2 regions of the Anoxybacillus sp. FSL W8-0104 genome follow, and region 2 is predicted to be linked to the other one. Evidence: riboswitches for the same ligand, from Rfam matches in the RefSeq annotation. Region 2 holds a riboswitch; the other holds the start of a gene.
The links. Region 2 has a riboswitch for cobalamin ahead of NST18_RS02560 (ribonucleoside-diphosphate reductase subunit alpha). Riboswitches for the same ligand answer to the same signal wherever they lie in the genome.
Positions count from the first base shown of each region.

Region 1: it holds a riboswitch for cobalamin, as region 2 does, so the genes downstream of both, NST18_RS08765 (ABC transporter substrate-binding protein) here and NST18_RS02560 (ribonucleoside-diphosphate reductase subunit alpha) in region 2, are expected to answer to the same signal.

Region 1 is NZ_JBBOQU010000001.1:1,655,516-1,671,663, reverse strand. It holds gene NST18_RS08830 (IS1634 family transposase) at 1-269, opposite strand, end outside; gene NST18_RS08825 (hypothetical protein) at 423-842, shown strand; gene NST18_RS08820 (YpuI family protein) at 855-1,343, shown strand; gene NST18_RS08815 (hypothetical protein) at 1,406-1,552, shown strand; gene NST18_RS08810 (D-alanyl-D-alanine carboxypeptidase family protein) at 1,622-2,734, shown strand; gene NST18_RS08805 (nucleoside recognition domain-containing protein) at 2,727-3,320, shown strand; gene NST18_RS08800 (spore maturation protein) at 3,320-3,853, shown strand; gene rluB (23S rRNA pseudouridine(2605) synthase RluB) at 4,425-5,162, shown strand; gene resA (thiol-disulfide oxidoreductase ResA) at 5,658-6,179, shown strand; gene resB (cytochrome c biogenesis protein ResB) at 6,192-7,808, shown strand; gene ccsB (c-type cytochrome biogenesis protein CcsB) at 7,821-8,996, shown strand; gene NST18_RS08775 (response regulator transcription factor) at 9,085-9,801, shown strand; gene NST18_RS08770 (ATP-binding protein) at 9,798-11,561, shown strand; cobalamin riboswitch at 11,629-11,820, shown strand; gene NST18_RS08765 (ABC transporter substrate-binding protein) at 11,938-12,894, shown strand; gene NST18_RS08760 (FecCD family ABC transporter permease) at 12,860-13,897, shown strand; gene NST18_RS08755 (adenosylcobinamide amidohydrolase) at 13,903-15,360, shown strand; gene iscB (RNA-guided endonuclease IscB) at 15,582-16,148, shown strand, end outside.
Region 2 is NZ_JBBOQU010000001.1:446,910-463,057, reverse strand. It holds gene ytkD (RNA deprotection pyrophosphohydrolase) at 1-318, opposite strand, end outside; gene NST18_RS02585 (hypothetical protein) at 382-690, opposite strand; gene NST18_RS02580 (Dps family protein) at 805-1,242, opposite strand; gene NST18_RS02575 (S-ribosylhomocysteine lyase) at 1,451-1,924, opposite strand; gene yidD (membrane protein insertion efficiency factor YidD) at 2,054-2,278, shown strand; gene NST18_RS02565 (metal ABC transporter substrate-binding protein) at 2,488-3,459, shown strand; cobalamin riboswitch at 3,672-3,873, shown strand; gene NST18_RS02560 (ribonucleoside-diphosphate reductase subunit alpha) at 3,984-6,263, shown strand; gene NST18_RS02555 (flavodoxin domain-containing protein) at 6,653-7,144, shown strand; gene NST18_RS02550 (ribonucleotide-diphosphate reductase subunit beta) at 7,098-8,135, shown strand; gene NST18_RS02545 (cytochrome D1 domain-containing protein) at 8,158-10,113, opposite strand; gene NST18_RS02540 (hypothetical protein) at 10,161-12,221, opposite strand; gene NST18_RS02535 (hypothetical protein) at 12,264-12,710, opposite strand; gene NST18_RS02530 (DUF2325 domain-containing protein) at 12,718-13,017, opposite strand; gene NST18_RS02525 (DUF1540 domain-containing protein) at 13,194-13,349, shown strand; gene NST18_RS02520 (cytochrome ubiquinol oxidase subunit I) at 13,527-14,876, shown strand; gene cydB (cytochrome d ubiquinol oxidase subunit II) at 14,866-15,894, shown strand; gene NST18_RS02510 (o-succinylbenzoate--CoA ligase) at 15,906-16,148, opposite strand, start outside.

The sequences.
Region 1 (16,148 bases), 1.2 Mb from region 2:
TCGTCGTTGAACCAAGACGGCTCCAGCCCTGGCCGAATCAGCTTCGGCAAATCGATGTCATGCGCCCATTGTTCCAAATGAACGAGCGCTTGCCGGCCGCTCAAGATATCCAGAACGATTAGTTTGACGATATCGCTGGCTCGAGTTTGGCATTGCGGATCCACGGGAACGAGACGATCAATCAACTGAGGAAGGTCAAGATCTTTGAACAGGGCGCTTATTATATTCAAATAAGAACTTTCATAAATGGCCCGAATTTGAACGTCCATGATGAGCAAACTCCTTTGCTTTCCTTGTATTCCAAGGTTTTATTCGACAGGAAGATAAAAAAATCCTCCCGATTTTTGTCGAGAGGGTGCGAAATGTGAGATTTATGGTAAAATAAATGTAGCTTCGTTGTTGAAAAAAGGGGTGTATTGTTTGTGAAAATTATTTCTTGTCATGGCTATGAACTGCAAAAAGCACAGCCGAATACGTCGGAAGATTTTTTTAACCGTTCGGAAGTAACGTTTGTTGACGACGATGGAACAGAGCGAACGTTGCGTGTGTTATATGTTCGATATTTCGATGAGCGTTTTTCACAATGGACGCCGTATGAACAAGATCCTGTATTTCAAGCAGGTGGGAAAGACGTATATTTTAAAGACATTGTCGCGCTCGTTTGTTTGCTCGCCGATCCATCACTTCGGACGCGAAAACGTGTATATATAAGTGAGGAAGAAGAGCTTCGTCGCTATTTTTCATCGATCGACTTTGCGAAATTGCCCGAAGTATTTGAGTCGCTTGCGAAACAACAAGCGTACGATGTGAAATCACCGCTTTTATTTATTGCGCAACCGTAAAGGAGGATGGAGATGGGGAATACTGTTGTTTTTAACCAAACGAAGCAAGTCGAGCAATTGTTGAGTCGCATTGTAGAACAAATTACTCGTTATTTAAACGAAACGACGATTGAGCAAATGCAAGAAGAATGCGCAGGAGACCGCCATTATTATGAAGGGGTGCTTGCGGACTTACGCCGTTTAGCTGTATATGGTGAAGAAGGGATTGATGCATGTCGCATCGTCCTTCAAGAAGAACCGTTTCGGAAAGCCGCCGCAGAACAGGCGTTATACAAAATTTATCATTCATGTGTGGCAGAATTTTTTACGCCAAAGCGCGATTTATGGTATGAAGATAGCCGTTCAGCGTATACAGGAAGACATTCAATTAAATTGAGACAACCTGCTCCTCCATCGTTACAACAATTGCTCCATGCGATTGAGGCTGATTTTCAAACGATGCGGGAAGAACTCGAATTTTATGAAACAGACTACCGAACAAAAATGATTCAATCACAATAAGAAGCTGCGTGTGTCAGCTTCTTTTTTTTTATTGCATATGGTGCCGAAGGAGGTGTGTTTGTATGCGACAATATATTCATCACGTGCAAACGTGGCTTGAGCGTGTAAAGCCATTTGTAGATGAAGAGGCGCTTGAGCGATTAAAGATGGAGCTTGAACGTGGAGATGTCGCGCGACGATTTGTAAAAGCAAAAGACCGCGTCATGTAGCGGTCTTTTTGTCATACATCATGTACTTATGCATACACTTGTACAAAACGGACAAAGGGATGAGGGTGTATGCGACGGCAATGGTTCATATGGATGATCGTGCTTTGTTTTTTTTGTTCGCTTTTTCCGAATGAAGCGAAGGCGATGTCGGTTAGTGCGAAAAGCGCGATTTTAATGGAACAAACGACAGGACGAGTGCTATTTGAAAAAGATGCCCATACGAAACGACGCATTGCGAGCATCACAAAAATTATGACCGCCATTTTAGCAATCGAATCGGGAAAATGGGAAGAGCTTGTGACGGTAAGTGAACGGGCGGTTCGCACAGAAGGGTCCTCTATTTATTTGAAACAAGGGGAGAAAATTGCGCTCAAACATTTAGTATATGGGCTTATGCTTCGTTCTGGAAATGATGCAGCGGTGGCAATCGCTGAGCACGTTGGCGGTAGCGTCGAAGGCTTCGTGTTTTTAATGAATGAAAAAGCGGCAGAAATCGGGATGACAAATACACAATTTGCGAACCCACACGGATTAGACGATGCCGAAAATCATTATTCCACTGCATATGATATGGCGCTACTTATGCGGTATGCGATGCACAACGAACAATTTCGCGAAGTATCGGGAACGAAATTGTATCGTGCGCCAAATCCGACAGAAGATTGGGATCGGGTTTGGCGTAACAAAAATAAGCTATTGACGCATTTATATGAATATTGTACAGGTGGAAAAACAGGGTATACGAAGCGAGCGAAGCGTACATTAGTGACAACCGCTTCAAAAGATGGTCTTGAACTGATTGCGGTCACCATTAACGCAGGGGACGATTGGAACGATCATATCGCGATGTATGAGCATGGATTTGCGCATTATGAACTTGTAAAGATTAAAGCAGATACGATTGTGAAAGATATAGACGATCCTTTTTATGATCATCATTTGTTTGTTGCACGCGATTTTATATATCCGGTCACAAAAAAAGAAGAGTCGTTAATTCGTTTAGAGCGAAAATTGCTTCGTCCACAAGAGCGTTGGAAAGAGACAGGCGTGCCGTCTGTCGTTGGAAGGGCTGAGCTATACATCGGAAACGAAAAAGTTGACGACGCCCCTATTTTTTATAAGCAGGAAAAGAAAAAGCGTTCTTTTTTTGATTGGCTGTTAGGGGTGGGCAGCGATGGTTAATCTCATTTGGGTTGCGCTTTTGCTTATTGGACTTCTGTTTGCGGGAATAAACGGAACGATGAAAGATGTGAACGAGGCGATGTTTCAAGGGGCGAAAGAGGCGGTGACGATTAGCATTGGCTTAATTAGCGTGCTCGTTTTTTGGCTCGGTTTAATGAAAATTGCCGAACAGTCTGGGCTACTTTCGTTTTTTGCCCGTTTGTTTCGACCAATTGCGAAAAAAATTTTTCCGGAAGTGCCGCCTGACCACCCTGCGCTCGGGTATATATTATCGAACATGATTGCAAATATGTTTGGGCTCGGCAATGCTGCGACTCCCCTTGGCATTAAAGCGATGGAGCAATTGAAGCAATTAAACGGTCAAACAGACGAACCGAGTCGTTCGATGATTACGTTTGTCGCTTTAAATACCGCAAGCGTTACGCTTATTCCCGCGACGGTCATATCGATTCGCATGACATATCAATCAGCTTCACCTGGAGAAATTATTGGCACGACATTTGTCGCTTCCCTTATTTCGACAATATCAGCGATTATGATTGACCGCGCGTTTTACATACGGAGGCGGAAAAAAGGAGGACTGTGATGCACGTTATTCAATTTTTATCGCTTTGGCTTATTCCTATTTTAATCGCTTGCATTTTGTTGCATGGAACGTACAAGCGTGTGCCGACGTATGAGGCGTTTGTTGAAGGGGGGAAAGAGGGAATTCAAATCGCTTTTTCTCTCATTCCGTATTTAGTTGGTATGCTCGTTGCTGTCTCCGTTTTTCGCGCTTCCGGTGCGCTTGATTTTTTTATTTCATATATAAAACCGTTCATCGTCCCGCTCGGACTGCCGTCTGAAGTCGTTCCGCTTGCGCTCATTCGTCCGATCTCAGGAACCGCTTCGCTCGGCATGGTCACCGACTTAATCGCAACATACGGACCAGATTCATTTATCGGGCGGTTAGCCTCCACGATTCAAGGAAGTACAGAAACGACGTTATACGTGCTCACCGTTTATTTTGGTGCCGTCGGCATTCGCAAAATGGGCGATGCATTAAAAGTCGGCTTACTTGCCGATCTCATTAGCTTTATTGTATCATTTATTATTGTATTATGGATGTTTGGGAAATGAAGCGGTCGATATGCTTGTTGCCCGATGACAGATATATTGTTAACATGATCAGAGTATACGGGCTCGACTGGTTTGAATAATAAAATACAATGTTTAGATTGGTGTGAGTGTGGGGAATGACTGAAAACAAGAGATTGATTCTAAATATTACTGTTTTATCCTTTATTTTAAGTTTTGTATATAGCTTGGTACTTCTGATGATTGAACACCCTCTTTTTTCTAACGAGATGAGTAGTCCGGGAAGTATTGTTGTTTTTACAGCTATATTTTTGATTTTATATATGTTTCATCTGTTTATTTCATGGCTACATTACATGTTTGTAAATAAAACAGTGGGTTCGATGAGAAGGAAAGCTATTGCTTTCTATTTGGTTGGTCTTGTTTTATTATTCGTTTTATATATGTCTTTTCAAGTGAAAATCGTTTGGTTACTGCTTATTTCTTTTGTTATTCTTTCTTTTCCCTTATGCAAGAGAGGCTAGGAGAAAGTCGCATCTCGTGCGTCTTTCTCCTTTCTTATTTTTGAACTCCTGTACCGAATATGGTAAAACTATATAGTGAGGTGAATGAAATGGAACGATTACAGAAAGTAATTGCTCATGCTGGCATCGCATCGCGAAGAAAAGCAGAGCAATTGATCGTCGAAGGAAAAGTGAAAGTAAATGGAAAAGTTGTGACGGAACTTGGGGTGAAAGTTAGTCCACAAGATCGCATTGAAGTGGATGGCATTCCGCTCGAACGCGAAGAGCCGGTATATTATTTGTTATACAAGCCGCGCGGTGTAATTTGTAGCGTAAAAGATGAAAAGGGAAGAAAAGTAGTGACTGACTTTTTCAAACATGTAAACAAGCGCATTTATCCGATCGGACGGTTAGATTACGATACGTCTGGATTGTTGCTGCTGACAAACGATGGGGAGTTTGCTAATTTATTAATGCACCCGCGCTATGAAATTGAAAAAGTGTACATTGCAAAAGTAAAAGGCATCCCAGCACGTGAAAAAGTGAAACGGCTTGAAAAAGGTGTTGCGCTAGAAGATGGGGTAACAGCGCCAGCGAAAGCGAAAGTATTGTCAATTGACAAACGGAAACAGACGGCGATCGTTGAACTTCGCATTCATGAAGGGAGAAATCGTCAAGTGCGCCGCATGTTCGAAGCGATCGGACATCCTGTTTTAAAGTTAAAGCGGGAACGTTATGCGTTTTTAGACTTGAAAGGGATGAATCCGGGAGATTATCGAGAACTGTCGCCGCATGAAGTGAAGCAATTGCGTGCGCTTGCATTAGCTGGTTCGCCGTACGTATCATAATTTTGTCACAATTTGTTCAAATCATTTTCATTATTTGTATAGTAGTAACTTGTATAATGAGGTTGATGAAAACGGTTTATAGGAGAGTTGGCGGTCAACTACCCCCACTTAGCTAACGCTTGAAGTGAGGGCTTGCAACTCCCCAGAAGTGCAAACGGACTTCTTCCTCCTTCCTTGACTTGGGGTTGCATCAGGGGCAGGTTGACGACTACCCAACGACGCAGGTCATGCCTGCATCGTTACCGATTCTCTCGGTGTGTCTGTTGGCAGTACTTGGCTTCCACACACAACAGACGGACCTACGCTCGATGTTTTACGGTTACAACGTTTCCTGTAACCAACTCCATACATCGAGTAGCAGTTATTGGAGTGCCTTTATTGAACGGTTTTCTCCACGCCTTTATTATATCATACACAAAAGAAAGGGGGAACGCGCATTCCTCTCCCACTTACTCCCTTTGGTCGTTGAAGTGGGAGTCTCCTGCGCGAAATAGGATGAAAGAAAGGCGATTTTGGCTTCGAACGGTCATTTTAGCTATCATGCTTGCAGCCATTGGCTATACGATTTATTCCAATGTATTTGTTGACAAAAAGGCGATCCAAGTTGGTGATTCAGCGCCAGACTTCGTACTTACCGACTTAAACGGCAACAAAATTCAACTATCCGATTATCGTGGAAAAGGTGTATTTTTAAACTTTTGGGGAACGTGGTGCAAACCGTGTGAAAAAGAAATGCCATACATTAATAGACAATACGACGTATATAAAAATGAGGGAGTAGAAGTGATTGCGGTCAATGTTGGTGAGGCGAAAGTAACAGTACAAACGTTCGTTGATCGCTTTCAGCTGACGTTTCCAGTCGTCATCGATCAGCAAGATCAAGTCATGAATGCATACAACATCGGTCCGTTGCCAGCGACATTTTTAATTGACAAAGAAGGCAAAATTGTAGATATCATTACAGGGGCGATGACGGAAGAGGATGTAAAAAAATATATGGAACGAATTAAGCCGTAAGGGGTTTTCGACATGGAACAAGTAAAATGTGAATGTGGGCATGTGAATCCGATTGGTACAGTTCTTTGTGAAGCATGTGGTAAACCGTTAGAAGAAGTGCCAATGTTATTGGACATGCGTTATGAAGGAAGCGCTCGCCGTTCGCAAACGTACAACCAAACGATTGTTGATAAAATATGGAACTTCTTTTCGTCTGTTAAAGTTGGGGTTTGGTTTATCGTTATTACGTTAGTCGCTTCGGCCATCGGCACAATTTATCCACAACAGATGTACATTCCGCCAACAGTGTCGCCAGCTGAATATTATGAGGAGCAGTACGGTTGGCTCGGGAAATGGTATTACGCGCTAGGATTTCACGATTTATATAGCTCATGGTGGTATATGTTGCTTATAGCGCTCATTGGTGTATCGCTCGTCATTTGTAGTTTAGACCGTGTCGTGCCACTATATCGGGCGTTAAACAATCAGCGGGTGACGAGAAATGAACAATTTTTACAACGCCAACGTCTATTTAGCCGTTCACAAGTGAAAGACTACGAAAATGCTTTGCCTCGCGTGGTCGATCGGTTAACGAAACGGGGTTATCGTATTCGTGAGGAGAACGGAAGCATTTTAGCAGAAAAAGGGCGTTTTTCCCGTTGGGGACCGTATGTGAATCACATTGGACTTATCATTTTTCTCATCGGTGCGATGCTTCGATTTGTTCCGGGAATGTATGTGGATGAAAACATGTGGATTCGTGAAGGGGAAATAAAAGAAATTCCGGGAACGAAAGGAAAATATTTTTTAGAAAATAAAAAGTTTATTTTTGAAGTGTATGAGAAAGGAAAAGAGAAAGAAGCGTTTCAAGCGGCGATTGATCGCGTCGGTAACGGAATGATGGCGAAAAACTATCAAACGGACGTCGTATTGTACGAGCGTGTTGGTCCAGTTGTTGCAGGGGAAGAGCCGAAGCTAAAGAAAATTAAAAGTTTTTCGATTCGTGTCAACGAACCGTTAAAACATGATCATTACGCGTTATATCAAGTTGATTTTAAGCTAGATGAATTAAAAAGCATGTCGTTTCATTTGACAGATAAACAAACGAACAAATCGTTTGGCACGATTACGATTGATTTAATTCAACCTGAAAAAGAATATGATCTTGGCAACGGCTATAAAGTGCAACTATTAAGCTATTTTCCAGATTTTTATTTTGATGAAAATGGGAAACCAAACACGCGTTCGAAAGTACCGAACAATCCAGCGTTTGTATTTAAAATGTTTGCACCAGACCGTCCAAAAGGGGAAGTGAGTTTCGCCGCCATTCGTCAAACGATTGAACCGCTCGGTGATAACAAATATAAAATGGCGTTTGCCGGTATTGAAACACGAAACGTATCGGCGCTGACGGTGCGTCGTGATTTTACACTTTGGATTTTAGGCGTTGGCGGTGCGATTTTTATGATTGGTCTGATTCAAGGAATGTATTGGAACCATCGCCGCGTATGGATTCGACGGATCAATGACGAAGTGCTTATTGCCGCGCATACGAATAAAAACTGGTTTGGACTGAAAAAAGAGCTTGAGGGCATATTTAACGATACACCGTTTGTCATGCCGATTGATCAATTGGACAAGCGGTCATAAGGGGGGAACATCGTGGTTCAGCTAAGTAGTACGTTACTATATATAGCATTTGTTCTTTATTTAGTTGCAACGTTTTTCTTTGGTGGAGCGATTCGTGTGAAAAAGAAAGAAGGAATGGACCGCTGGGCAACGCTCGGAATTTTTGTAACGATCGTTGGGTTTCTCGCTCAGCTTGGTTATTTCATCACGCGCTGGATCGCAGCCGGACATGCACCTGTCAGCAACTTATTCGAATTTACGACGTTTTTTGGTATGATGCTTGTCGGCGCGTTTATTGTCATTTATTTTATTTATAAAACGAGTTTACTCGGCTTATTTACTTTGCCAATCGCCATTTTAGTGATTGCGTATGCAAGCATGTTTCCAAGGGAAATCTCTCCGCTCATCCCAGCTTTACAAAGCGATTGGTTGCATATTCACGTCACGACGGCCGCAGTTGGCGAGGCCATTTTAGCTATTAGCTTTGCAGCGGGGCTCATTTATCTAATTCGAGTAGTCGATCAGTCGAAAGCGAGCAAACGTACGTTTTGGCTAGAGTTTGTGTTATTTTTCTTAATTAGCACGCTTGGTTTCGTTATCGTGACGACATCGTTTCGCATGGTTGGTTATGAAGCGACATTTGAATGGATTGATAAAAACGGCAAGCAAGACGAAATGGTATATCATATGCCAGCGCTTGTCGGTCCACACGAAGGCGTGTTAAAAACGGAAGGACGGATGGAACCGTTCGTTCATATGCCTGCAATTATTAATGCTCGCAAATTAAATACAGTGATTTGGTCATTGTTTGCAGGTGGTGTATTATATGGATTGCTTCGCCTTTTCTTACGCAAACGTATTGCAGCAGCTTTGCAACCACTTGTGAAGAACGTGAATTTAGATGTTGTTGACGAAATCAGCTATCGTTCTGTAGCGATTGGGTTTCCGATATTTACACTCGGTGCGCTTATTTTTGCGATGATTTGGGCACAAATTGCATGGACGCGCTTTTGGGGTTGGGATCCGAAAGAAGTATGGGCGCTCATCACATGGCTGTTTTATGCAGCGTTTCTACATTTACGATTGTCAAAAGGTTGGCATGGCGAGCGGTCCGCATGGCTTGCGGTCATTGGATTTGCGATCATTATGTTTAACTTAATAGCGGTAAACTTAGTGATTGCAGGCCTACACTCTTATGCTGCGTCTTAACGCCTTCATAAAGAAGGCGTTTTTTTTATGAGGAGTAGAAAAAAGTATGGCAGTTTTGTACAATAGTGAACGAGGAGGGAATGACATCATGGAGAAGGAAATTAAAATTTTAGTTGTCGATGACGAAGAGCGCATTCGTCGTTTGCTTCGTATGTATTTAGAACGTGAGCAATATATGATCGATGAAGCAGAAAACGGTGAAGAAGCGCTAGCATTAGCGCTTGACAATGATTATGACTTGATTTTGCTTGACCTTATGTTACCTGGAAAAGACGGTATTGAAGTGTGCAAACAGTTGCGTGAGAAAAAAGCGACACCCGTCATTATGTTAACAGCGAAGGGGGAGGAAGCTAATCGCGTGCAAGGATTTGAAGCAGGAACGGACGATTATATCGTTAAGCCGTTTAGCCCGCGTGAAGTGGTGCTCCGCGTGAAAGCGCTGCTTCGCCGTACAGCGAACTCTCCATATGTAACAACGGATACGACAACACGAGATGTGCTCGTATTTCCTCATTTAACAATTGACCATGATGCGCATCGGGTGACAGCAGATGGGCATGAAGTTAGCTTAACTCCGAAAGAGTACGAGTTGCTTCATTTTTTAGCGAAGTCACCAGATAAAGTGTTTGATCGCGAGCAATTGTTAAAAGAAGTATGGCATTACGAATTTTTTGGTGATTTACGAACAGTTGATACGCATGTCAAACGGTTGCGCGAAAAGTTGAATAAAGTATCGCCAGCAGCAGCGAAAATGATCGTCACCGTTTGGGGCGTTGGGTACAAATTTGAGGTCGTGAATGAATGATGGCACTATGGCGTAGTGTAGTCGGCAAATTGTGGCTGACAATTTTATTGCTTGTTGCTTTCGTCCTCTTTATTTTAACCGTTTTGTTGCTAAGTTTTTTTGAAAAATATTATTTTGAAAAAACGGGAGAGCAACTCACTCAACAAGCAGTAAAAGTTGCCCGCGTCGTCGCCGAGCATGATGAGCAGTTTGCTCGCTCAATTGCATGGACGATGGTTGATGATGTATCCAGACTAATGATTATTATTGACGATCGTCATTATTGGTACTCACCGAATGAACAGCTCGTTGATTTGCCGCTTTCGTTTGTTCAACAAGATAAGCAGTTGTCGCGCGTATTTGATGGAAAGAAAGTAGTGAAACGGGCGATGATGCCAAACGAAACGATGCGAAATCGGGTTTATAACGAGTTGTTTATTGTTGGTGTGCCGCTTCGCACATCTGATGGAAACGGTGCTGTGTTTGTATATCAATCGCTAAAAGCTGTAGAAGAAACGACAAAACAAACGACGAAGTTTATTTTTCTTGCTGCATTTATTGCTATTGTGTTAACGACGGTATTTGCCTTTTTCTTATCGACAAGAATTACGGCACCGCTTAGAAAAATGAGACAAGTCGCGTTTGAAATGGCGCGCGGGAAATTCGATTCCAAAGTGCCGATCGTCACCCATGATGAAATTGGGGAACTGGCTATGGCGTTTAACCAGATGGGTCGGCAATTGCAATTTCACATTAATGCGTTAAATCAAGAAAAAGAACAACTAGCGAGCATTTTAAGCAGCATGGCGGATGGCGTCATTACGCTCAATCGCAATGGCGAAGTGCTTATTACAAACCCACCTGCCGACCGATTTTTACAAGCATGGTACTACGAACAAGGGCAGCGCGACGATTTATCGCCGCTTCCTCCGCAAGTGAATGAATTGTTTACGAAAGCGGTGGCGGAAGAGAAAGAACAAGCAGCAGAAATTGCTTTACAAGGTCGCAATTGGGTCATTGTGATGACGCCGTTGTACAATGGCAAAGTGATTCGCGGGGCGGTTGCAGTGCTTCGAGATATGACGGAAGAGCGTCGGCTCGATAAGTTGCGCAAAGATTTTATCGCCAACGTCTCGCATGAGTTGCGAACGCCAATCGCCATGTTGCAAGGGTATAGTGAAGCCATTGTCGACGACATCGCGGCGACAGATGAAGAGAAAAAAGAATTGGCAAAAGTCATTTATGATGAATCGTTGCGCATGGGTCGCCTCGTTAACGACTTGCTTGATTTAGCGCGTATGGAAGCAGGACATTTAACGCTTCATAAAGAGCGCGTGCCGCTTCGTTCATACACCGAGCGCATCATTCATAAGTTTCAAGCGTTAGCGAAAGAAAAAGGAGTTCGCTTGCTCGTGGACATAAATGAAGAATTTGTCGTGTTGTTTGACCCTGACCGTATCGAACAAGTGCTGACGAATTTAATTGATAATGCTCTTCGTCACACAGATGACGGTGGGGAAGTTCGTGTCATAGTCGATGGGGACGAAGAGGCGGTGCGCATTTCTGTTCGAGACTCAGGCTCTGGCATTGCTGAAGAAGATTTGCCGTTCGTGTTTGAGCGCTTTTACAAAGCGGATAAAGCACGTACACGCGGTCGCTCTGGCACAGGATTAGGTCTTGCGATTGCGAAAAACATCGTTGAGGCGCATAAAGGAACGATCGCCGTTCATAGTAAGCTCGGCGAAGGAACGACGTTTACATTTACACTTCCATTGAAATAGAAAATTTTTGTTGTCATAAGCGACGTTTTCGGCTATGATAGAAACGTAAAAATTGTTCGACAATTGTATACGTTCGTTGCAAAAAGGTGTCGAATGGGAAACCTAGTAGACTTAATAGGGAATCTGGTGCAAGTCCAGAACTGTCCCCGCAACTGTAAATGCTGACGAAATGAAGGACGCCACTGTACAATTCGTATGGGAAGGCTTCAAAGTAGGATGACGCATAAGTCAGTAGACCTGCCTTTTTGCATCGTCATTCGCGTCTTCGGGGAGTGAGACGGCGAAACGACAAAGGTGACGGTTGTCTTTTGTTGTTTCCAGCTCATTCCATTTGGGATGAGCTTTTTATTTTTATATACAAAGAGGGGGAAAAACGATGAAAAAATGGAAACAGTATGTATGGCTTTTGGTGCTCGTGCTGACGCTCGGATTAGCAGCGTGCGCGAATAACGCAGAGCCAGCAAAAGAGACGAAGCAAGAAGCGAAAACGGAACAAGCCGCATTTCCAGTCACCATAAAAGATGCGGTTGGTGATGTCACGATTGAAAAAGAACCGGAAAAAATTGTTTCGCTTATCCCGAGCAATACAGAAATTGCGTATGCGTTAGGACTTGGTGACAAAATCGTTGGTGTAAGCGATTTTGATAACTATCCGGAAGATGTGAAAAATAAAGAAAAAATCGGCGGCATGGAGTTTAATGTTGAAAAAATTATCGCGCTTCAGCCGGACGTTGTGCTTGCACACGCGTCAAGTGCACATAACTCTGAAGAAGGATTGAAACAATTGAAAGATGCGGGCATTACAGTCATTGTTGTGCCAAATGCTACATCGTTGAATGACGTGTATGCTTCCATTGAACTAATCGGTAAAGCGACAGGGAAAACGAAAGAAGCATCGGACGTTGTGAAACAAATGAAGCAAAAAATCGATGCCATTGCTGAAAAAGCAAAAGAGGTGAAAGAAGAAGCAACCGTTTGGATCGAAGTCTCGCCTGCACCAGAAATTTATACAGCTGGAAAAGGAACATTTATGAATGAGATGTTAACGATCATTCATGCGAAAAATGCGGCAGGTGATCAAGAAGGATGGCCGATGTTTACGGAAGAAGATGCAGTGGCGTTAAACCCGGATGTCATTATTACGACGTACGGTTATTACACGCCGAACGCAGTTGAGCAAGTGCTCGCTCGCCCAGCATGGAAAGACGTTCCGGCTGTCAAAAATAAGCGAGTATATGATGTGAACTCAGATTTAGTTTCTCGTCCAGGACCACGTTTAGCTGAAGGGGTCGAAGAAATTGCCAAAGTCGTTTATCCAGACATTTTTAAATAACTATATGACTGCATCCATCATTGCAATCGTTGCACTATTATTAGGGATATCGATTGGATCACAATCGATTCCCTTTTCTTCTATATGGGACACGTTGTCGCATCATTTGTTTCATACACCGATGGACGTTCCCGCCACCATTTCGCAAATTATTATTGCGATTCGTGTGCCGAGAGTAGTGCTCGCCTTTTTGATTGGGGCGTCCTTAGCACTTGCTGGTGTAGCGTTCCAAGGGCTTTTAAAAAACGTTTTAGCTGATCCGTATACGATTGGAGTATCATCTGGCGCTGCTGTCGGAGCGGTACTCGTCTTCTTTTTTCAACTTCATTTGTCGTTTCTCGGACGCTTTACGTTACCGATCGTGAGCATTATGTGTGCGCTCGTGACATTATTGTTTGTTTTATTATTTGCTCGACTTGCAGAACGCAATATGGGAATTGAAACGATCGTTTTAATCGGCATTATCATGAATGCGTTTTTCGGCTCGGTTATTTCACTTATGGTTGCCCTTAGTGGTGAGGAATTGCGTCAAGTCATTAGCTGGCTCATGGGAAGCGTCGCGATGCGCGGTTGGTCATATGTTTCTTTATTTGTACCGTTTTTTATCATCGGTTCTCTCGGCTTATTTACACATATTCGCGAGTTAAACGCTTTTTCATTTGGCGAGCGAACAGCAGCAAACATTGGCGTACATGTGTTGCGAAAAAAGTTATGGATTTTACTTAGCGCTTCCTTGCTTACAGGCGCAGCGGTAGCTGTATCGGGCACGATCGGCTTTGTTGGGCTTGTCATTCCGCATATGACGCGTTTGATTTGTGGGGCAAATCACCGGAAATTATTGCCACTTTCTTTTTTGTACGGTGGCACGTTTTTAGTGTTAGCAGATGTTGTGGCACGAACGATCGTTGCCCCGCGGGAGTTGCCAATTGGGGTCATCACATCATTTATTGGCGCACCATTGTTTGCAATATTGTTATTTAAAAGTTTAAGACGGAAGACGTGATCGATATGATAGATGTAAAGCACGTTTCGTATCAATATGGGGAAAAAAAAGTGTTGGAAGATGTTTCGTTTACCGTTTATGAAGGGGAGTTTTTCGGTATGTTAGGACCGAACGGAAGCGGGAAAACGACGCTAATGAAACTGATGAGCCGTGAACTTCCTTTGCAACAAGGGGATATGTTTGTTTACGGTCAACCGATTCAGACGTATAAACCGAGACAATATGCAAAGCTCGTTGCGACGTTGCCACAACATACAGATGTTTCATTTGGATATACAGTGAAAGAGATGGTGGAACTTGGACGATATCCTTATCAGTCATCTCTCTTTCCGCAATGGACAGAGAAAGACGAACAAGTGGTCAACGAGTCACTTCATTGTGTGACGTTAGCACATAAACAGCATGTCTTATTAGAACAATTAAGCGGGGGAGAACGTCAGCGAGCAGCACTCGCACGGTCGTTAGCGCAACAACCACGTGTATTGCTTTTAGATGAACCGACGAACCATATGGATGTGGCGCAGCAGTTTAAGTTGCTCAATTTATTAAAACAATCAGGGCTTACCGTTGTAGCTATTTTTCATGATATAAATATTGCCTCGCTTTATTGCGACCGACTTCTTTTATTGAAAGATGGAAAAGCTGTTGCATGCGGAACGCCGCGGGAATTGTTGAGCGAATCAATGATTGAGTGCGTATTTGAAACAAAAATGAAACGTCACGAACACCCGGTTTTACCGAAGCCGCTCGTCACATTCGTTCCATTTTCTATGCCGCATATAAACGAGGGATTATGGCACGTCAAAGAACACGAAACGATGCTCGTCGTAGAGACAGCTAAGCCGTTTAAAGTGCTTTCATCTGCCCTTGTTGGCGGCGGTATACGTTGGGCGACGACGTTCGTCAATCGGCATGTTCCGCTTGATTATCGTTGTGACAATGCCGAGCAGGAGATGATTCAATTTTTGAGGCAACACGGTTTTGATGAGCAATGGACGGTCGGAATGATGACCGCTGTCGATGTGAAAGATGTAGCGTTTTCATTTGTTGATGAAGATATTCGGTTGTTTGTTGCGGTGACCGCTGGAGTTGGAAATGCGGTAGATAGTGCAAATGCTTGGCGGCGTACAGATGTAGTCGCTTCTCCAGGGACGATTAATACGTTCGTTTTTATCGATGGTCATTTATCAGAAGCTGCGTTCGTGCAAGCGCTAATGACTGCAACAGAAGCAAAAGCAAAAGCGTTGTGTGATAAACAAGTCGTCGATCCGCAAACGAATACGATCGCGACAGGAACATCAACCGATTGTACGGCCATCGCTGCGTCCCAACAAGGAACATATTATGCATACGCTGGAACGATTACACCGATCGGTAAACAGCTAGCTCGTCTCGTATATGAAGCAACGCAAACAGCTATTGACCGCTATCGAAAGCGAAAGGGTCAACAACCCAATGACTAAAGTCATGGGCTTGTAAGCCCCATGTTGACCAGACCAAGGCTTGAAACAGAGCCTACGCTATAGATGTCATGACACGTTCGGGTGCTTCTCCAGCCCGTTCCTCTGTCGTGCAAGATTAAACAAGCGTGGTGGGTGGCGCTAGTGTCTTGCACATAACAAGCATCTATAACATGGTCGAGGAGAATATGACCTGCTTTATGCAGAGGAAAGGGGAATACCCTATGGTTTTTGTGTTAGACACAAATAAGTGTCCGCTTGCTCCTTGTCACGAAGCAGTTGCGAGAAAGCTGTTGAAACAAGGGAAGGCAGCGATCTACAAACGCTATCCATTTACGATTATTTTAAAAGAAATTGTCGATAATTTTCGACCGAAAACACCGTATCGGCTCAAAATCGATCACGGAAGCAAACACACAGGACTTGCGATTTTGCGAGGACAAGAAGTGGTATGGTTAGGGCAACTTGACCATCGCACAGACATCAAGGAAAGAATGGATAAAAGGCGTGCTTTCCGTCGAGCAAGACGAAATCGAAAAACTCGATACAGAAAACCACGTTTTCTTAATCGTAGGAGAAAAGACGGGTGGTTGCCGCCATCACTAGAGAGTCGTGTGCAAAATATCCAAACATGGGTTAACCGCCTAAAGAAGTTATGCCCCATTGGGTATATATCATACGAAAATGCCAAATTCGACACGCAACTCATGCGAAATCCTGAAATCAATGGTGTAGAGTATCAACAAGGCACGCTACAAGGATATGAAGTACGGGAGTATTTGCTTGAAAAG
Region 2 (16,148 bases):
AGATTTAACATGGGCAAAGTAAATATTTTTTACAATCGTTTCATTCGGACAGTTGACTTCATACTGTCCAATGTACGTGATCTTTTCAACGACCCCTCCCGTTTCTTCCCTTACTTCACGAATAGCTGCCTCTTCTGCCGTCTCTCCCTCTTCTACTTTGCCACCCGGAAACTCCAAGCCACGTACAGCGTGATTTGTCAATAACCAACGACCACCGTACCGACAAATAACGAAAACATGTTTCGGTTGCTTCGAGAAAGGATGGTCAGAAAAAGAAAGTCGAACGTTGTATCCGTAGTAATCTTGAAATACAATCATCACCGTCTACCCTCAACTGTATGTTTTCTTCATTGTACCACACAGTGAAGTAGTCGACAGCTTTTATAACTGTATGACACCCATCGTTTCAATTTGTTGTTTCGCTTCCTCATCGCCAAGTTCATAAATCATTTCATACACTTTTTTCATTGCGTTGTCATACCCGTCGTTCGGCCGATCATAATGATATTGCACATATGGCACATGTGCACGCCAAAACGATTGCCAATCGGATGAATACATTTCATCAAAATACTCCCGTAATTGAATGATTTCTTCATCCGTCGCTTCAATGCGAAATTCCCATGGGGAAGCCGTTTTCACTTGTGAAATCTCACCACGTGCCACCGAAACATAATACGTTTTTTTCATCGACCCACCTCTTTTTCGTTTGTTACAGTTAGTGTGAGTCGATTCATTTATTTTCATGCAACAAAAGCACTCATCTGCGACTGAACATGCAAATAAGGTGGGGCCACTCCCACCTTATCCGAGAAACGATTTGAGCATCCATACATGTTTTTCTAAACTTTGATGAATGCCTAAAAGCATATCGCCTGTTGTTTCATCTCCAATTTCTCCGGCGTAGTCCATGCCAGCTTTCAATTCTTTAATCATCGTTTCAAAATCGCGAACAATTTCCGCTACCATTTCTTCCGCCGTTTCATTTCCTTTTGCTTCATGTACGGATGCTACCGCTAAATAATCTTTCATCGTTGCTAGCGGTTTTCCACCTAATGCTAATAAACGTTCTGCTAACTCATCAATATGTAGTGCCGCTTCATTGTACAACTCTTCAAATTTTGTATGCAACGTAAAAAACTGCGGCCCTTTCACATACCAATGGTAGTTGTGTAATTTTACATATAACACGTTCCAGTTTGCAATTTGTTTGTTGACAATATCAATTAATTTTTCTTTCACACTAATTCCCTCCTCGATTATAAACTTCCCTCTCTTTCATTATAGCAAACAAAAAAAAATTTGGAAAATGATACGTTTTTGCATGAACAATGTAGAGAGACATGTAACCATCATTGTATTGGTAGTGACCGCTTCGAAAGCATAGTTGATAAATTGCCAACTGAAAAAATAAAGGCCCAGACGTATAGCGCGCCTGAACCTTTATTTTTTAACTGAACACCTTTTTCAATTCTTCCTTTGGCTGCGATAGCCAATATCGCATAAGTCGCTTAGCTCCTTCTAAATCGTGCAATTTCGCTTGACCGCACTCTTTTTCCGTTGCAGCTGGCACTTCTGTAACCGTCAATGCCTCATTCATCGTCGCCTCAAGCAAATCAATAATTTCTTCGACTGTTGGCGTGCCACTAACGACTAAATAATACCCCGTTTGACATCCCATCGGAGAAATATCGATAATATCAAAATGAGCGTATTTTTCAGCATGCTTACGAATGTGCACCGCTAGTAAATGTTCAAGTGTATGAATCGCTGCCGGTTGCATCGCTTCTTTATTTGGTTGACAAAAGCGAATATCAAATTTATTCACAACACCGTCGCTACCGACTTGATGAACACCACAATGGCGAACGTACGGTGCTTTGACCGCACAATGGTCTAGTTCAAAGCTTTCTACTGAAGGCATATTTCTCACCTCTTTTTCAATTGTCACGTTTTTATCATACACAAAAGTCCGACTTTTTTCATCTTTTTTTGTTGGAATTGTTTCGTCCAACTATGTTACAATAAGAAAAAATAGGGGCGGGCGTATTACATGAAACATATATTCATCTTACTCATTCGTTTTTATCAACGATTTATTTCCCCTTTAAAACCACCGACATGTCGCTTTTATCCGACTTGTTCGCATTACGGATTAGAAGCGATTCGTCGCTTCGGTGCACTTAAAGGAGGCTATTTAACAATCAAACGCATTTTAAAATGCCATCCATTTCATCCAGGTGGATTTGATCCTGTTCCAGAGAAAGAGCAAAAATAGTTGCCCTTTCTCTTTTTTTCGATATGATAAACAATGTAAATCGTAATAATTACGTTTGAAGATTGGTCTACTTTTGTCGATCCACTCCCACCATTTGTTTCTGTTTCATAGTTTTCAAATCGTAACGATTACGATATAATAAAACAGGAGTGAGAAAGATGTTATTTGACGATCAGAAACATCTTTCTTTATTTGGAAGGAGGAAGAAGATGAAGGTAAAAACCATTTTATCCATTATACTTACGAGCACACTGCTATTGTTTGGATGCTCGCAACAAGAACAGACGAATGAATCGAAGAATGAGGAAAAAAACGATCAACTTATCGTTTATACAACTGTATACCCTCTTCAAGACTTTACTGAAAAAATTGGCGGTGAGCACGTTCAAGTGGAAAGCGTATACCCTCCTGGCGTTGATGTGCACACATACGAACCGACGGCAAAAACGATGCAACAAATCGCAGATGCTGACGCTTTCATTTACATCGGTCAAGGAATGGAAGGATTTGTTGATCGCGTTGTCGAAACGCTAGAGAATGAACACGTCAAGTTCGTGGAAGCAACAGCTGGGACGGAATTTCTTCCAGCCAACGATACTCATGGAGACGAACATGCTCATGAAGATGAACACGCCCATGAAGATGAGCATGAGCACGGTGATGTAGATCCTCATGTCTGGTTAGATCCGATATATTCAATCCAAATGGCTGAAACGATTAAACAAACGTTAACGGAACTAAAACCTGAGGCAAAAAATGATTTTGAACAAAACTTTGCTTCGTTAAAACAGCAGCTTGAACAGCTCGATAGCCAGTTCCAACAATTGATAAAAGGCGCGAAAAGAAAAGAAATTCTTGTCGCTCATGCGGCTTACGGCTATTGGGAGAAACGATATGGCTTAAAACAAATAAGCGTGACTGGGCTATCGCCAACAAACGAACCGTCACAAAAGCAGCTTGCTTCGATTATTCAAATCGCCAAAGACCATGACATACACTATATCTTTTTTGAGCAAAACGTAACATCGAAAATTGCTGAAGTTGTGAAAAACGAAATCGGAGCTGATGTACTTATCCTTCACAACTTAGAAGCGCGCACAAACGATGATATTGCAAACAACAAAGACTACTTCGCAATTATGAATGACAACATCTCTGCACTAAAAAAAGCTCTACAATAAGCGATCATAACGGTCGCTTATTTTTTGTATATTTTTCCCATTCCAAATCAAACTATGAAACGACATTGTATGGAAAGGGATGAAAGATCGTCGCTATGTAGCAAAGGATGAAAAATAACGATTGCAAATGTTGAGATTTTTCGCTATAGTTTTAAACGTAAACCTTTTTCGTACAATATATTGTGATAATCGTACGAAATAATAACTATATATTGAAACCGACAAGTGAAGGTGTCCAAACGGACTTAATAGGGAATCTGGTGCGAATCCAGAACTGTCCCCGCAACTGTGTGCGCAGACGAAATGGAAATAACACCACTGTATATGTCAGCTATTTATGGCGCATATATGGGAAGGAATCCAAAGTAGGAAGAAGCGCAAGTCAGGAGACCTGCCTTCCTTGTATCGTTTCATATTCTTCGGGGATTGAGAAGATGAAACGATGGTGAAAGCATGCCTTTTTCCATCGTTTCATCCGCTCAACGAGAGCGGATTTTTTTATTTTCTAGGGGAAGGGATGTTATATGGTGTACATAAAACAACAAACAGAAGTAAATGAAGAAACGATCCGCACATTATTGTTTCATATTTTCAAAGACTTTCCACACTTATCAAGCGCGCGATACATCGAGCGTACGATACGGTCGCTGACGTATACAAAATCATACGATGACATGATGAACAAACTCATTTTAAATGCACTTGACGAAATCACCGTAGAACAACCTGATTGGACGTTTGTCGCAGCACGCCTTTATTTACAACAGCTGTACAATGAAGCAGCAACCAATCGTGGCTATGATGTATCCGACACATACCACTACTTTTATGAGTTACAAACAATGCTCGTTGATCTCGGTATTTACGATCCGTTTGTACTTGAACGATATACGAAAGAAGAACTACAAGAAGCGGGGACATGGATCGATTCGAAAAAAGACGAGCAATTTACCTATATCGGATTACGCACACTCGTTGATCGTTATTTAGCGAAAGGATATGACGGAGAAATTTATGAGTTGCCACAAGAACGCTTTTTAACCATTGCTCTTACGCTGATGGTGAATGAGCCAAAAGAAAAACGAATGGAACTTGTTAAAGAAGCGTATTGGGCATTATCGAATCAATATATGACGGTGGCTACACCAACATACGCAAACGCAGGCAAATCTTATGGCCAATTATCGAGTTGCTTTATTGATACAGTTGATGACAGCTTAATCGGCATTTATGAATCGAATACAGACATCGCTCGCCTCTCCAAAGGCGGTGGGGGAATCGGCGTCTATTTAGGAAAAATTCGGGCACGCAACTCGGATATTAAAGGATTTAAAGGCGTATCGTCTGGTGTCATCCCATGGATGCGCCAATTAAACAATACCGCTGTATCGGTTGATCAGCTTGGTACGCGACAAGGAAGTATTGCCGTCTATTTAGACGTTTGGCATAAAGACATTTTCTCTTTCTTAGACGCAAAATTAAACAACGGCGATGAACGGCAAAAATGCCATGATTTATTTTATGGCGTATGCATCCCTGATTTATTTATGGAACAAGTCGAAAAGCGGGGCGATTGGTATTTATTTGACCCACATGAAGTGAAAAAAGTGATGGGGTGGAAAGATAAAGGTGGGAATCCGCTAGGTCTTGAAGATTTTTACGATGAAGAACGAGGACATGGCTCCTTCCGCGAAAAATACGAAGAATGTATCAACCATCCAGAGTTAAGTAAAGAACGTGTACCTGCCATTGAAATTATGAAGCGCATTTTAAAATCACAATTAGAAACGGGTACACCTTATATGTTTTATCGCGACGAAGCGAATCGCATGAATCCAAATAAACATGCGGGTATGATTTATTCTAGCAATTTATGTACGGAAATTATGCAAAATATGAGCGCGACTACCGTAACAAAAGAGTATACGCAAGATGGTGAAATCATTATTCATAAAAAGCCAGGCGACTTTGTCGTTTGTAACTTATCTAGCATTCATCTCGCTCGCGCCGTACAAGACGATGTACTAGAACGATTAATTCCGATTCAAGTGCGTATGCTTGATAACGTCATCGACTTAAACGAAAATCGCATTGAAGTGTTGCAAGCGGTGATGACAAATAAAAAATATCGGGCAATCGGTCTAGGTGCATTTTCATGGCATCACTTATTAGCGTTAAAAGGAATTAAGTGGAATAGTGAAGAAAGCGTTGATTTCGCTGACAAGCTATTTGAAAAAATCGCTTATTTAACGATTCAAGCAAGCATGGAATTGGCGAAAGAAAAAGGTGCATATCCGGCGTTTGCAGGTTCTGATTGGCATACAGGGAAATATTTTGAGCTTCGCGGTTATCATTCCCACGATGAGTTAGATTGGGATGAGTTAAAGCAACAAGTGATGAGACATGGGATACGTAATGGGTATCTCATGGCGCCTGCTCCAAACGCTTCGACATCCGTTTTAGCAAACGGAACGGCGTCATGCGATCCTGTCTTCAATCGCTTATATTTTGAAGAAAAGAAAAATTATAAAATTCCTGTTACCGTTCCTGATTTAAATGCCAAAACATTTTGGTTTTACGAAAATGCCTATGAAGTGGATCAAAAGATGAGCATTCGTCAAAATGCCGCTAGACAAAAACATGTCGATCAGTCGTTAAGTTTTAATCTTTACGTATACAACACGATTAAAGCGAAAGATCTTTTGGATTTACATTTAACGGCATGGAAAGAACGGTTAAAATCGACGTATTACGTTCGCAGCACTGCCGTAACGATTGAAGAATGCGACGTTTGCTCATCGTAGGAGGAAAAAGCGTCAACAACCCAATGACTAAAGTCATGGGCTTGCAACTCCCCAGAAGTGCAAGCGGATGTTATCCTCCTTCCTTCACTTGGGGTTGCATCAGGGCAGGTTGACAACTACCCAACGACGCAGGTCATGCCTGCATCGTTACCGATTCTCTCGGTGTGTCTGTTGGCAGTACTTGACTTCCACGCACAACAGACGGACCCACGCTCGATGTTTTACGGTTACAACGCTTCCTGTAACCAACTCCATACATCGAGTAGCAGTTATTGGAGTGCCTTTGTTAAACGGTTTTCTCCACGCCTTTATTATATCATACACAAAAGAAAGGGGGAACACGCATTCCTCCCCATGCTTGAAAGCAGGGGTTTCTTGCGTGATTAATCATGAACGTTCTCATTTGCTATACATCCAAAACGGGAAACACAAAAGAAGTCGCCTTGTTAATTGAAGAAGCTTTTCGCTCATACGGACATGCGGTGAAAACGATCGATATTGAACATATATTTGCGATCGAATCGCTCATTCATGAGGCGCATCTTCTTTTATTCGGTTCATATACGTGGGGAAATGGACAACTTCCAGATGAAATGAGAAAGCTACTTCGTTTTCTTATCAAAGAACGAAATCTTCCTTTGCCTCCTGTTGCGCTGTTTGGCACAGGGGATCAAATGTGGCCATACTATTGCCGTGCTGTCGATGAAATGGAGTACCATTTGCGAAAAGTGACGACGGTGCTCGGCACGCTAAAAATTGAACAATCACCACGCGGCCATCAACAACATTTACCGACTGTATTCGTACAACAGCTACTAGAGGAGGTTGACCGTTTTGTTATTGGCGAAAGTAAAATTGCTCGAGCCGTCGCATCCAAATAAGGCAACAAGCATTATAAACGGGAAAGCAAGCGGCATTTTAAACTGGAACGATATTAAATATAGCCATTTTTACGATATATACAGAATGTTGCTCAGCAACTTTTGGACGCCGTTTGAAATTAATATGTCGGATGATATTAAACAATGGCATGAGTTAAGTGGACGGGAACGGGATGCATTTTTACACATTATCGGCTTGCTTTCAATTTTAGATTCTGTTCAACCAAATTTTATTGGGGCGATGAAAGAATACATTACCGATCCGAGCGTCAAAGCAATTTTTTCGATTATCGAACAGCAAGAAGTCGTTCATAATCAATCGTACTCGTACGTTCTTGCTTCGATCGAAAAATTATCGGAGCAACATCGTGCGTTTGAAATGGCACGAACAAATCCGCACATTTATAAGCGAAATGAACACGTCATTCGCGTATATGAAGCATTTCGCGAGCAACCAACGGTAGAGACGTTTTGCCGCGCGCTCGTCGCTTCGCTCGTCTTAGAGGGGATTAATTTTTATTCTGGGTTTGCCTTTTTTTACAATTTGGCAAGAAACCAAAAAATGCTCAAAACATCAACGATGATTAGTTATATTAATAAAGATGAGCTATGCCATAGTTACTTTATTTCTCAACTTGTACGCGCAGTGTTATGGGAAAATCCACAAATTGATGAAAATGGAGCGTTTTCTGCGTGGATATATGACTATATCGACGAAGCCATTCGTTACGAAACAGAATGGTCGCGCTTTGTGTTGCGCGATATTGATGGCATTGACGTTATCGAAATGGAAAAATATATTGAATACCTTGGAAATAAGCGATTGCGGATGCTTGGGTTAGACGATCGATACGATGCTGATGAAAATTGTATGCCTTGGATTCGTGTCTTTAGCGATGAAAATGTGAATTTAGGCAAAACCGACTTTTTCGAGGCGCGTCCACGTTCATACACAAAAACAACAGATATGAATGGGTTTGATGAATTGTAAAAAGGTGGGGATCCCCACCTTTTTACTCTAATGATCGTACATATGCCGCAATTTGCTTTATTTCTTCTTCGCTAAGCTGCTCTACTTCCTTTATCTGGTGACGTACAATAGCTTCTTCAATCGTGCTTGCGCTTCCGTCATGTAAATACGGGGCAGTCGCCCACACTCCACGCAATGTAGGAGTATCCCACTGCTTCGGAGTTCGAGGATTTTTAAATTGCGCACGTGCATCCCCGGACGATGAGCGATCGAGTACATTTTCTGTTCCGATATCGTGCAAAAACGATATTTGACCTGTTGTGAGCTGCCCATTGTTATCCACTGCTTTTACACTATCCGTAAAATACTTTCCTCCATGACAAGTGAGGCAGTTCCCCTTTCCAAAAAACAGCTGCTCCCCTTTTTTTGCTATATGTGTTAAACTTCCATCTTTCTCTCGATAAGGGCTCTTTGGAACAGGAAATGAACTTGGATCATCCAAATATGCAAATAGCGCATCAAACATATGTTGCACATCAGGCGGTAACGGTTTACTTGGATCGTATTGCAACATCCCGCCCATCTCCCCTTGGACTGTATGAATATAGTCAGTAAAATCATCACGCGATCCGTCCCACATAAATAATCCTGTCTTCGTTGTTAATATGTTGCTTGGCACATTTCTTGGTCCTTTCGGTGTCATAAGCGTCAAGCCATTTATATCTCCGTCGCTATGACAAGATGCACAACTCATCCAATTATTTTTTGTTATCTCCGCTGCATATTCATCGCTATTTGCACTATAAAATATCTTTTTTCCTTCTCTTACAAGCGGTGGTAACGAATCTTGCGAAATTAGAGAAATATTTTTACCTATTTGTTTTGCTTTTGCATATGCTTGTTCACCGCCTGTTTTTACAATGGCAAGTTCATGACTCATCGCTTGATGAATATAAAGTGTTTCGCCATCCGGGGAAATGACAATTCCTCTCGGATTATCTCCTTGAATTCTGCGCAATACTTGCGTAGCATTTCCTCCACGGGCAAGGTCAAAAACGACAAGATCTTCACTGCCAGACATAATGGCATATGCTTTTTTTCCGTTTGGATGAAATGCTATATCGTACGGATTCGACACAATCATTGTTTCATTGTTTACATCTGTGACGTTGATTTCTTCAAATAATTCTTTTCTTTCATCTAACACTTCTTCATCAATATCTAAACGAATGACAGAAATAGCCGGAAAAATCGTCTCTTCAAAATGAATAGGTGTATCAACATTTGTTAATAAATGTGGCACGTATGCTTTTTTTCCATCAGGTGCAATAACAAACTGCTCTAACGTATTTGGGATGCCCTGACTTTTTTTTCGATCTTCTTGATCGGGTGAAGGTGCCAATGAAATTTGTTTAACGACTTTTTCTTTTTTTGTATCAATGACTGTAATTTTCCCTTGCAAATAATGTGGGACATATAGCTTTTTACCATCTGCCGTAATTGTAACCGTTCGAGGACGATCACCTACTCGAATGTCTTTTTTCACTTTTCCTGATTGCAAATCGACAATAGATAATGTGCCCGAACGGTAGTTAGCGACATATAACCATCGACCGTCTTGGCTCGTCACAAGGCCAAACGGTTCAATCCCTGTTTGAATATGCCCAATGACTCTTTGCTTTTTTAACGAAATAATATCAACTCGGTGGTCATACATACAGGACACATATAAAAATTGTTCATCAGGACTTAATGTTAATTGCCGTGGCTCCCGTCCAACAGCAATTTCCGCCTTCTTCTTTTTTGTTTTCACATCGATAATTGTTACAGTAGGTACGTCTATATTTGCAACATACAATTCATCTCCCGCTCGATTCATAACAATATTGTTGCTGTTTACTGCCACATCGCGAATCACTGTTTGTTTAGACATAAATACCGGTTGCTTAGCGCACGAAGCGAGAAAAAAAACAAAAAGAACTATGGCTAATTTTTTCATACTCATCCCCCACGCAGAAAAGGCGCCCGGTTCAGACGGTCCGCCTTTTACTTTTCTTTTACTTCAACATTCACAAGAATAGGAGCAATACCATACGGGCCATCTCCAGCTTGAACTTGTGGCACGTGATCTTTATCTGTGTTGCCAGATTGGTCGTCTTTTTTATACACATCCCCTGTATCCCAAAACTCACTTGCTTGCATTCCTTCTTTTATGCTCGGTCCATCGATGATGAGATTGTAAAAATCTACATATCGGGAAATAATTGTTTCGCGATCAAGCTCTTTTGGTTGTTGTTCATCTTGATCTATGTTGTTTAATTGGTTTATGGCTAAACGGAATATACTAGAAAGAGCGCCAGCCACAAACGGATCATATTTCATTTCACCTTTTGCCGTTTGATAAACATGCAATTTCTGATCCCAAAAATATCGATCCATGGCAACATAAATATTTCGTGCAGCTTCACGGTACTTCTCTTCTTTTGTAGCCAAAAAGGCTGCCGTTAACCCACGAATCGCTCCAAGTTGAGAAAGTAGCGTTGGTTCTGATTTATCTATCCCTTCTCCAATTGTAAACCCATTTGCGACAAGTCCATCTTCTCTTATTAATTTTTCAATGATGAAATCTGCTTGTTTATGAATAAGCTCGAGCGCTCGTTTTCCTTCCGCCGTATGCAAACCTTCTGCTTCTTCTCCATTCGCATAGCCAACTGGCAAACCGTCAATTGCTCGTTGAAAAATACGAAGTGCTTCCATCGTATAACCAGCATCAAACGTGTTCATATACTTCCCTTGCTCAGTTCCGCTATGTTCTTCAACAAATATACCTAATTCATCATTGAAATGCATCGCATCAACGTTTTTAAAAACAGTCAGTAAAATATCTCGATTCACCGAATACGGATCGTCACTTTGTACATCATTATGAACATTTTCATCGATATTTTCATTTGGTGCTTTTGGATAAGGTTGACCATCAAAAACAGCTAAAAAGGCGGGATTTTGATTTTTGTTAGCCTCGCGCTGATCGGTCATACCAAAAAATTCAGCCGCTGGCCATAACATAAGCCATTGGTCTTTCAAAAAGCTACGTTTATCTTTCAAAATGAGTTGTTGAGCATCAGGTGCTTGATCATCTCCATTTTCAACAACTTCAACTTGATGTGGCAAATATACAAACCCTTTTTCCGGCTCATAAGTTCCCTTGTTCAATGAAGTAAGCTTGTCATTTTTTGCATCATAAAATAAATGGTCACGAATAAACAACAACTTATTCCATATTTGCTCAGTTAAAATCATTCCTTGCATTCCATCAGCCGAACTAACTCCTAATGCAATATTTGAATGCTGATCATCATTTGCCGTTTTTGCCTCTATTTCCTCGTCTTTATCAACCGTATGGAACGCACTTAAAAAGTCACCAGCCCATAAAGCTTGTTTTAAAAACGTTGCCCCGTAAGCTGCAGGAACAAGCATTTTATTCATTTTTTCACGAGCCCATCGCAACGTTTGAAAATCTACTTGGTACACTGGGACGTACGTACCGTCATCATTTTCTGCATATACGTCTGTATCCACTTGTTGTATGTAATGTGGATCCCCACTTTCATACTCAATTAATGTAGGAAACATATTGCGAAATATTTCTTCGCGTGGATATCCAACTTGATCAGCAAGTAAATAAAAACGTTCAGCTAATACTTCATGACTTTCTTTTCCGCTTTGTTTCGCTAATTTTTTTGCTATAGGACCGTGAATAAGATGCAAACCGAGCCCTGACTTTTCCGTTACCTCATACATGGCTTCCTCAGAATACTCGTAAGACTCTACACCTGCAATATAATCAAATTCGGTCGGTTCATTTATTTTTCGAACATCCAACAAATCTAAATCTAATCCTAACCCTTCTGCTAAAGGTTCACCAGACAGCTCAAACTCTGAATACGCAAACATATTTCCTGCGGTTCGAAACGTATAATCTGTCACAGGAACTTGGATAGTTTTTTTTGTCTCTTCTTTCTTTTTTATCGTTTGTTCAGCACAGCCGCTAACAACTAGCGACGATGATAAAGCAATGGCTGAACCGATTTTGATCCATTTCCCCATACTTCCCTCTCCCTAAAACTGAAATTCATTATCATTATACATTTATGATACTTGATGCACATGTCTTGTCAAGCAAAAATGTATGACACGATTCTCTGACATATGGTAAATATAAACTTTTTCTGGTTTTACTTTAAAATGATTTTCAAACATGCGCATTGCTTTTGAAAGCGAAATTGCATCAACTATAAAAATGTTCATACATGATGGGACAACGCATGTGTCAGACGTACATGATGTAGTAACAAAAGCATCATGAGCATCTAATATGTGAACAAACGACTGATCGTTCGCAACAAAGCGAAGCAAGTAATCTGTCATTTGTGCAATCATTTTATAATATGTAACGGGAGAATCAAAAGAAGCGATCGAAAACGATGATGTTGCCCGTTCAATTCCTTTTAGCAACGTAAGCGATGAACGATGAGGTGGAGATATGTTGTAATGATAAGCTAACACTTCATTCATAAACGATTGCCACAATGTCATCTCCCCCTTAATTCACTTGTTTCAATTCCTCCATTTGTTGAATAACGAATTGAATGGAACTCCATGAACGCTTTACAAAATAGATAGGCTTATGTTGATCCTTCGCTTTTTGCTTAATGACTTTCGCTAAATTATGGTTAATATAATCTGTCATGACAAATACGATATCGACATGCTCTGGAATTTGTCGTTTCACCATGTTCACTTTGCGGCCATCTAAATGAATAATCTCCTTAAATCCTGAGTTTTTTAATTTATCGGTAATGTTTCCTAAATGATCAGCACCAACAACTAATAATGACGACATATAACTCCCTCCGATTTTTTGTTTTATGTTACACAATTCCATTCTAATTGAGAATGATTATCTATGTCAACATTTAATCATAAAAAATTCCCCTTGTTTTTGCTCATTTTTTCATGTTATGTGTCGCTAATCTTTTGTCTACACTAACAACAGCATAAGGAAAGGAGGGAACAATCATGGCCAAAGATGTACTTTGTGAAGTGCAAAACTGTCAGTTTTGGTCACAAGGCAATCGATGTAGTGCAGAAGCTATCTATGTCGTAAGCCATGCTGGCCCAACAGCAGCAAGTTCGACTGAAACAGACTGTAAAACGTTCCAACCAAACAGGTGACACCCCCACTTGCTTACGGCAAGGGGTTTTCCAATTTTTACATGTTAAAAACAATGAATAGACATATTTTTTTAAAATTATCGCCACAGTTTTGCAACATTTCCCTCACCTCTTCTTCACGTATTGAGGTTACTCTTATACGTAGTAAAAAACATTTTGTATGTTGGAGGGGGACTTATGAGCGATGTACTTTTGTTAAGCCGTTTTCAATTTGCCATTACGGTTTTTTATCATTTTTTATTCGTCCCGTTGACCATTGGTCTTATTGTTTTAATTGCATGGATGGAAACACAACATGTGCGAACAAAAAATCCGCTTTATCGACAAATGGCAGATTTTTGGGGGAAATTGTTTGCTATCAACTTCGTCCTTGGCGTAGTCACAGGCATTACGATGGAATTTCAATTTGGTACAAACTGGTCTGAGTATTCGAAATATATGGGGGATATTTTCGGATCTCCGCTCGCCATTGAAGCGCTCGTTGCTTTCTTTTTAGAATCAACATTTATGGGCATTTGGCTATTTGGGAAGGATAAAATTTCACCAAAACTTCGTGCGTTTTCGATTTGGATGGTTGCGCTTGGTACAAACATTTCAGCACTTTGGATTATTACAGCAAACGGGTTTATGCAAAATCCGGTCGGGTATATTGAGAGAAACGGTCGCATCGAACTACAAAACTTTTGGGAAGTTGTGACGAATCCATATGCTTGGCATATGTTCGTTCATACCGTCGTCAGCTGTTATATCGTTGGAGCGTTTTTTGTGATGGCTGTTAGCGCATGGCATTTGTTGCGTAAGCAGCATGTCGTATTTTTCGAAAAATCGTTTAAGTATGCACTTATTCTAGGTCTTATCGCGACAACAGCAACACCATTTATCGGTCATAAATCAGCATCGTTTGCGGCAAAGATGCAGCCTGCTAAAGGAGCAGCACTAGAAGCTGTTTGGGAAACGAAAGAGGGGTTACCTTTTCATATTATTCAAATTCCGGATCCAAAAAACGAACGAAATATCGTTGAATTTTTAACGATTCCGAAGCTCGGAAGTTACTTTTATACGCATTCGTTTGATGGAAAAGTCGTTGGATTTGATCAAATTCCGAAAGACGAACGACCGAACGTCAATATTGTGTTTTACTCATTTCGATTAATGGTCGCACTCGGACTATATTTCGTCGCTTTATGTTGGTATGGGTTTTACTTGTATCGTAAAAATAAATTAATTGAATCAAAACGCTTCTTAAAGGTAGTCATGTATTCCGTTTTGTTACCGTACGTTGCGATCAATGCTGGCTGGGTCGTTGCGGAAGTCGGACGTCAACCATGGACGGTGTATGGCTTAATGCGCACAGCCGAAGCGGTATCGCCAATCTCGCTTTCACAAATCATATTCTCACTTGTCAGCCTCGTATTGTTTTATACGATTTTGCTTATTGCTGACGTGTACTTAATGTTGAAATATGCGAAAAAAGGTCCATACACATCCGCGGCTACGAAAGGTGGGGAAATGCAACATGTCTTATGAAATAGTTGCGATCATTTGGTTTGGTCTATGGGGACTTATTTGGACGATATACTTTGTATTAGATGGATATACGCTCGGGACGGGCATGTTGTTTCCGTTTTTAGCGAGAAACCGTCAAGAGCGAAATCAACTACAAGAAGCGGTTGGACCGTTTTGGGGTGGCAATGAAGTATGGTTAATTACAGCGGGCGGAGCTACATTTGCTGCATTTCCTGCTGTTTATGCTGACTTATTTAGCTTCTTATATACGCCGATGATGCTCATTTTATTCGCGCTCTTTTTCCGTGCTGCTGGATTGGAATTTATGCATAAAGACGATGCACCGCTTTGGCAAAAAAGTTGGAAATGGGCATTTACAATTAGCAGTTTTGCTTTAGCACTTTTATTTGGCGTTGCCTTTGCGAATTTGTTTTACGGCTTAAAAATTGGCCCATCTGGATATGAAGGAACGTTTTTTAGTTTACTTCATCCGTACGGTTTGTTAGGCGGATTATTGTTTATCAGTTTATTTATCGTCTCTGGTGCTCTCTGGGTCATGCTAAAAACGGTTGGAGAGGTAGCGGAGCGAGCGTATGCAGTCGCTCGCCCTGCTGCTATTGTTGCAACGGTCATATTATCCCTTTTCTTCGTTGCAACAAGTAATCGGACACCTTTGTTTCACAACTTTACAAAAGCATCAATTCTTTGGGTCGTTCCAGCGCTTACTTTCGTATGTGCATTACTGATGTTATTGTTCGTTTGGCAAAAACGAATTGGACTTGCATTTACGAACATTTGCTTGACGATTTTCACACTTATGGCAACTGGTTTTATCGGCATGTTCCCAAATATGCTTCCTTCCCGCATCAACGATGAATATAGCACAACGCTTTTTGAAGCAGCAGGAAGCGAATTGAACTTAAAAATTATGCTCGGCGTCGCCATCGTTATGGTACCGATCGTCGTAGGCTATCAACTTTGGAGTTATAAACTGTTTAAAGAAAAAATTACGAAAGAAACAGCGAAAGGATATCAATAAGAGGAGGCTTTTTACGCCTCCTCGACCCATTTTTTTAGCTTATGGCGCATCAGTTTGTTTGTAGCATTGCGCGGCAAATGATCAACAATGTAAATTCGCTTTGGCACTTTATATTTAGCCAATTTACTCATACAAAACAACTTTAATTGTTCTTCCGTTGCTGTCCCATCATATAATACAACAAATGCATGTGGCACTTGTCCCCACGTTTCATCAGCAACTCCAATGACGCCTGCTTCTTTTACTGCCTTATG